Regions from separate parts of the Vibrio sp. AK197 genome, predicted to be linked through region 2. Evidence: predicted binding sites of a transcription regulator. Region 2 holds the regulator's gene; each other region holds the start of a gene.
What was found. Region 2 encodes CRP, which controls carbon source genes, mostly activating them, when cyclic AMP is high. Its sites were predicted from a motif close to TGTGANNNNNNTCACA; they were not measured.
Positions count from the first base shown of each region.

Region 1 (2,277 bases), 400 kb from region 2:
CACAAGCTTTGAATGATGTGGCTAAGCAGTTCGTTGAGCAGCAGCGCGCTCAAGGCAAGTTGCCTTATGGTGCGTTTGGTGAGATTGAGTTTGAAACGAATCAGGTCCAGATTCAGGACTTGCTCAATGAGCTGCTGTTTATTACTCAAGCTCCGCAAGAAGACGTAGATATCGACCTTGAGTTTGACTTTTTAGGGGCGGATAAACCGGTACGTTTACAAGGTTGGTTAACTCAACATTATCAGTCTGGGTTGGTGCGCTACCGAACCGGAGGCATTCGTTCACAAGATATTCTCTCAGCGTGGATTGATCACTTATCGATGGCTGCATCAGGGGTTGTAAAACCGACCCATATTCTCGGTTATTCGCGCAAAGAAGGCGTCGAGCATCTTCGTTATCCACCGCTTAATGATAGCCAGCAAGCGAAAATGTGGTTACAAGCTTTGATTGAACTGTATTTCCAAGGCATGAGTGAGCCGCTGCCTTATTTTCCCAAAACAGCACTGGCGTCAGTGGAAGCGGGATTTAGTCGTGGAAAATGGGTCGATGACCAAGACAAATCACTCAAGAAAATGGCGGATACATTTAACGATAGCTATTTATTCGCTGGGGAAGGGAGTAATAGTTATATTCAACGAATCTGGCCACAATGGAATGACACTCTGGGCAGTCAAGCTTATACCTTGGCAAGTTTGGTCTTACAGAACCCGCGCTTACTGCTGCAGGATAATGAGGAGGAGAAATAATGGCCGCCAGAAAATCATTATTGTGTGTAGGGCGTTCGCTGTGCGGCCATAGGTCAGAGGGACCGTTATAGGGTGACGATGATACTTAGCTCATCGAAGTTGCGGCGATAGTAAAGGCTGACTTCGGTGACGTCCGTGAGTCAGATCTCACTACTTAGCAAATTAAAATTAGGTGTGAGCTTAGGAGTTAAATAATCTGGCCTAACTCACAATTAGAACAGCGTATTGCAATGAAAGGTCTCAATACTATGACAGTTAAGGCACAGCCAAAAGCCTTGGATATGATGACATTCCCTCTTCACGGTGCTCGTCTCATCGAAGCGTCGGCAGGAACAGGGAAAACATTTACCATTGCTGGGCTTTATCTGCGTTTATTGTTAGGGCATGGTGCAGATAAGCAGCGCCATGCTAAACCGCTTACGGTGGATCAAATTTTAGTTGTGACGTTTACGGAAGCCGCGACCGCGGAACTGCGTGATAGAATTCGCCGCCGCATCCACGATGCGCGAATGGCCTTTGCTCGTGGTCACAGTGATGATCCTGTGATTAGACCGTTGTTGGACTCAGTGACTGATCACCGTGAAGCGGCAAAAACCTTGCTGCAAGCAGAACGTCAAATGGATGAAGCCGCAGTCTATACGATACATGGCTTTTGTCAGCGAATGCTGACTCAAAATGCCTTTGAATCAGGCAGCCGGTTTAATAACGAGTTTGTGACGGATGAAAGCCACCTTAAAGCGCAAGTGGTAGCCGATTATTGGCGACGTTATTTTTATCCCTTGGGATTAACACTGGCCGGTGAGGTCAGGCAGATTTGGTCTTCGCCACACGCGTTACTCAAAGACATTAGCCAATATTTGAGCGGTCAAGCTCTGACTCTTTCTGAACCTGAAATGGACAGCGAGCTTGCCGAACTCCATGAACACAATTTGCAGCAAGTTCAATCGCTGAAAAATCGTTGGCTTGAGCACAGCCATGAGTTTCTCGAGCTGATTTCAAATTCCGATATCAACAAGCGCAGCTATACCAAAAAGTCGTTACCAAATTGGCTTGAAGCGGTGGACCTTTGGGCGAACAGTGACACGCATGATTACCATACACCAGAAGCGCTTGGAAAATTTGCTCAGAATGTGCTGTTTGAGAAAACCCCAAAAGGTGAAGCGCCAACTCACTCGGTCTTTGAGTTAATTGAGACGTTTCTTGCTGCAGATGTGTCGCTCAAAAGCCCATTAATGGCGCATGCCATTCGTGAATGTCGAACCATGTTGATAAAAGCCAAACAGCAAAAGCAATGGCTATCGTTTGATGATCTTCTTGCCCAGTTATCGGCGGCGATTGATCAAGATGATCAGCAGCAATTGGTCGCTCGCATTCGAGAGTTATATCCGGTGGCGATGATTGACGAATTCCAAGATACCGATCCGTTGCAATATTCGATCTTTAGCCGAGTGTATCTTAACCACCCCGAGTGCGGGTTGTTTATGATCGGAGATCCGAAACAGGCGATATATGCGTTTCGCGGTGCAGACAT
Region 1 covers NZ_CP096430.1:612,980-615,256, forward strand. Annotated here, with positions in the region: gene recC (exodeoxyribonuclease V subunit gamma) at 1-746, shown strand, start outside; gene recB (exodeoxyribonuclease V subunit beta) at 995-2,277, shown strand, end outside.
Region 1: recB (exodeoxyribonuclease V subunit beta) is a predicted target of CRP. The motif match lies at 881-896, and genes of this name have one in related genera.

Region 2 (2,277 bases):
CGCTATTTACATACTTTTGATGAAGCCGTCCCATACAACCAAATGCCGGGCACCTTTACTCCCTGGCAAGAACTCCCTAGTGATACCGATGTCTTATTCTACGAAGGCTTGCACGGTGGTGTGGTAGATGGTGACGTGAATGTCTCGCAGCACGTCGATTTTTTGATTGGCATGGTGCCGATCGTCAACTTAGAGTGGATTCAGAAATTTGTCCGCGATACACGCGATCGAGGTCACTCGCGTGAAGCCGTGATGGATTCCATCGTACGCTCGATGGATGACTACCTTAACTACATTACTCCGCAGTTTTCACGAACCCATATCAACTTCCAACGCGTCCCCACGGTCGACACATCCAACCCACTTAATGCCAAAGGGATTCCAAGTTTGGACGAAAGTTTCGTCGTCATTCGCCTCAGAGGGATTAAAAATGTTGACTATCCGTACTTACTTGCGATGATTGATGGGTCGTTTATGTCGCGTCATAACACCATCGTGGTGCCTGGCGGTAAGATGAGTTTTGCCATGGAGTTGATCGTTCGACCGCTCCTACAGCAGCTCATAGAGACAGGAAAGATAGGGTAATTTTTCCTACATTTGGTGATTACTTTTCATACCGTGATCATGTGCACATTTTTGCGTAGATTTATCGGTGTATGACCCGATTAAAATCAAGAAATCGTTTTCTAAAAAGGATACTATTTCTTACCGAAACACAAGATAGCTTGCAGCATTGTTAAAGTGCTCTTATTCTAGGAAGCTCGTATTAAAAGCTTCGCTACAATATGGAAAAGAAGCAAGCGTACCCTGCAGAGGAAGTGAGATATTATGGTTCTAGGTAAACCTCAAACCGACCCAACATTAGAGTGGTTTCTTTCACACTGTCATATTCATAAATACCCTTCAAAGAGCACGCTGATTCATGCGGGCGAAAAAGCAGAGACCTTGTACTACATCGTTAAAGGTTCTGTTGCGGTATTAATCAAAGATGAAGAAGGTAAAGAGATGATTCTCTCTTACCTAAACCAAGGTGACTTCATCGGTGAGCTTGGCTTGTTTGAAGAAGGCCAAGAGCGTACCGCTTGGGTTCGTGCAAAATCACCATGTGAAGTGGCAGAAATTTCATTCAAAAAATTCCGTCAGTTGATTCAAGTGAATCCGGACATCCTAATGCGCCTATCAGCGCAAATGGCAAGCCGCTTACAAGTGACAAGCCAAAAAGTTGGTGACCTAGCATTCCTTGACGTGACTGGTCGCATCGCGCAAACGCTACTTAACCTAGCAAAACAGCCAGATGCAATGACTCACCCTGACGGTATGCAAATTAAGATCACTCGCCAAGAGATCGGCCAAATTGTTGGCTGTTCACGTGAGACCGTTGGTCGTATCTTGAAAATGCTTGAAGAGCAAAACTTGATTTCAGCGCACGGTAAAACCATCGTGGTTTACGGTACTCGCTAAGCAATTTGCTGTCAGAAAAAGCCACCGCTCAGGTGGCTTTTTTGTTTCTAAGCATTGGTAAGCCTGCTAGCAGAGATCTTGATTCAACTGCTGAGCCACACTGAGCAACTCTTGCTTGGTATTTTCAATATCTTCAATATGATGGTGAACCGTCCGTGAATTCAAGGTCATATACGGAATCGTAATCACCGCTAACACGTCCCCTTGCACACCAATGATTGGGACACTGATGTTGGTTACCCCGGAAATCTGAGGGCTATCCCCCACGTAATAACCTTGCTGTTGAGTTCCTTCAACATGACTAAGCGCATGCGCGATTTCTTCTTCAGTCGCATCAACACGGCTTAACACTTGCTGACGTTGCTGCTCAGAACTAAAGCTTAAGTAAACAATACCGGAGCCCGAGGAGCAAATGTCGATTTTTGAGCCTAAACGCAAACCAAAGCCCATTTTATAAGGGCTTTCTTCGCGAGCAATCACCACCATTTCACCGTTTTTATAACTGCTCAAATGGCAAGATTGATTCACTTTGCTGCACAACTCTTCCATCAGCGGCGCGGCGCGCTTTAGTAGTTGTGATGTTGGTGGATGTTGATTCGACAACGCAAACATTTTTAAGGTTAACGAGTAGCCTGAGCTCCAAGCATCAAACTCAATGTATTGCCTTTCTACTAATACCGACAGCATTCGAAAGATCTCGTTCACGCTGCGATTTAGACTGTCAGCAATCTGCTTTTTGGTTAAAGGCTCGCCATGGGCTGCCAGCAATTCAAGAATATCGAGCCCTTTCTCTAAGGCAGGCGCGCGATACTCAGT
Region 2 covers NZ_CP096430.1:212,772-215,048, reverse strand. Annotated here, with positions in the region: gene M1D72_RS08130 (phosphoribulokinase) at 1-585, shown strand, start outside; gene crp (cAMP-activated global transcriptional regulator CRP) at 829-1,461, shown strand; gene M1D72_RS08120 (IclR family transcriptional regulator) at 1,528-2,277, opposite strand, start outside.

Region 3 (2,277 bases), 1.2 Mb from region 2:
ACTCGTATATAAATTCATCAACTGCATCGGCGTATATCCGGTGGGATCTGTGGTGGAGTTGAGTGATCAGCGTTTGGGGATTGTATGGGTGTCGAATGCTCATGAGCCGCTTAAACCGGAAGTGAAGTGCTTTTATTCTACTAAATACACTCGCTTTACCGAGGTAACTTACGTCGATTTGAAAAAGGTGCCATTGACTATTGGGCGCGCCATTTCACCAACCGGGCTGAATATCGACATGAGTCCATTTTATCACGTTTAGCGAGTCTATAAATGCAACAAAGGCGCGATTTACTCGCGCCTTTTTCGTCTGTTCGCTTAGCTTACAGCGATAAGTAGGCCAGCGTCGCATCAGGGTTAATGGCTTCTAAAGTCGATTGTGTGCACGCTAAATGACTTATTGTACCTGAAGACATTTCAACCAGCGCGCCAGCTTCAATCTCATCGAGAGATTGCTGGGCGATTAATAATTGCGCCAAGGCAACTTGGAGTGGCGGCAAGCTTGGATTAAACGCTGCGTTTTCCGCGTAAGCACCGGTAAAAATGCGCCCATTCTTAAGTTTTAGTGCGACACCACTTAAATTATGGGTGTATGGGGCGTGGCTTCGATTAAGTGCTGACAGGGCGTGTTGAATCAGAGGATCGCTATCTTGGCTAGTTAATTCGTGATTCACACTTGACATCAAACCCGCATCAATACCGAGGTCGCCCGGGCCAAATGAATCGGGCAAATACTCCTGCAGAGACATTGGATCTCGTTCTGGCAATTGGATCTGTAAGGTCTGAGAGGTGGTCAGTTCATTCATAAACTGTCGACAGTGACCACATGGGCTATAGTTGACGGTCACATCCTTTATACCTGTTTCACCTTTCATCCAAGCATGGCTAATGGCGCACTGCTCAGCATGAATGGTTTGTCCAAGCTGAACACCATCAAACTCGATGTTCGCACCAAAATAAATTTTACCCGATGTTCCGCGAGCTAACGCGCCAACATTAAATTTAGATAAAGGTGTATAGGCCAGAGCGGCCGCAAGTGGTAGCAACGCAAGGCGCAATTCATCATCCGCCAAACCTGTGATGGTTTGTAACTCAGCAAACTGCTCTGTCGATAATGTTGCATCGAAATCTCTATTTAAAAATATCGGTGCCAAAAAGTCTGAGACAACTTTGGGCATCTCTTGCAGCGCCTGTTCAATACGGCTTGTCATAATTGATCCTTTATCCTGCGTGAATCTTGGTCGATGCTTTGGGCTAAGACGAAGAAACATTTAATTAATATGGGTTATATATTCTAGGAATTACGCGCCACATTACGCCGATCAATATCACATAAAAAGATGAAACGTAGTGTTATGTTTCATTATTAGAGTGAGCTCACACATGTTATCGATTGCATTCTAACAATTGTTGATGGTGATCTCGTTGTTTGCTCTCAACCGTGCTTAGGTGCCTGCCAGCCATATGATGGCAGCAAAAAACGAAGGTGCGAGTATCGAAGTAATCACACCACACACGACCAGTGCCAGTGAGCTAAATGCCGCGTCTTGTGGATTTTTTTCTGCGCATGTCGCTGTCCCAAGAGCATGTGAAATGGTACCCATGGTCAATCCGCGCGCAACGGGATGACTGATGTTTAACAGTGTGTAAATCGGGTAGGCAATAATAGCGCCGAGCAAGCCGACAATCAGCACCAACATGGCCGCAATGGCCGGTTCACCGCCGAGATGACTTGCAACTTCCATTGCGATAGGCGTTGTGACGGATTTACCTAGTAACGCAGCAATCAGTTCAATATCCGCGTGCATCAGCAGGGCAATGCCACCAGCCGTAACCATAGACAGTACGCTGCCAACCGTACACGCTAACATGATTATGCGCCAGTTAGTTCGGATTTGCGGTAACTGTTCATACAGAGGATAAGCAAGGGCGACGACGGCAGGTTGCAATAAGAAACTGATGGATTGATTGTCAGCGTAGTAGGTCTCAAACGGTATATCCAATACCATCAATAATGGAATAAGTATTGCGATGCTGAGTAACAGCGGATTAAACAGTGGGTTGTTGATTCGCTTACTAAATTCACGAGTAGCAAAAAACACAATGAGCGTGACGAGTAACCACATTATTTTTCTCCTTTCCTCAGCATGCGATCGAGCATCAAACCCAGGACGACCAAGACAATCAGTGTGCCCCCCACGGCGCTTGCGAGAATCGGTAATGCATTATTGACCAGTACATCAAAGTGCTCCATTAAACCGACACTGATGGGGACAA
Region 3 covers NZ_CP096430.1:1,435,478-1,437,754, forward strand. Annotated here, with positions in the region: gene M1D72_RS13835 (HD-GYP domain-containing protein) at 1-262, shown strand, start outside; gene cdd (cytidine deaminase) at 324-1,211, opposite strand; gene M1D72_RS13845 (CidB/LrgB family autolysis modulator) at 1,446-2,126, opposite strand; gene M1D72_RS13850 (CidA/LrgA family protein) at 2,126-2,277, opposite strand, start outside.
Region 3: cdd (cytidine deaminase) is a predicted target of CRP. The motif match lies at 1,367-1,382, and genes of this name have one in related genera.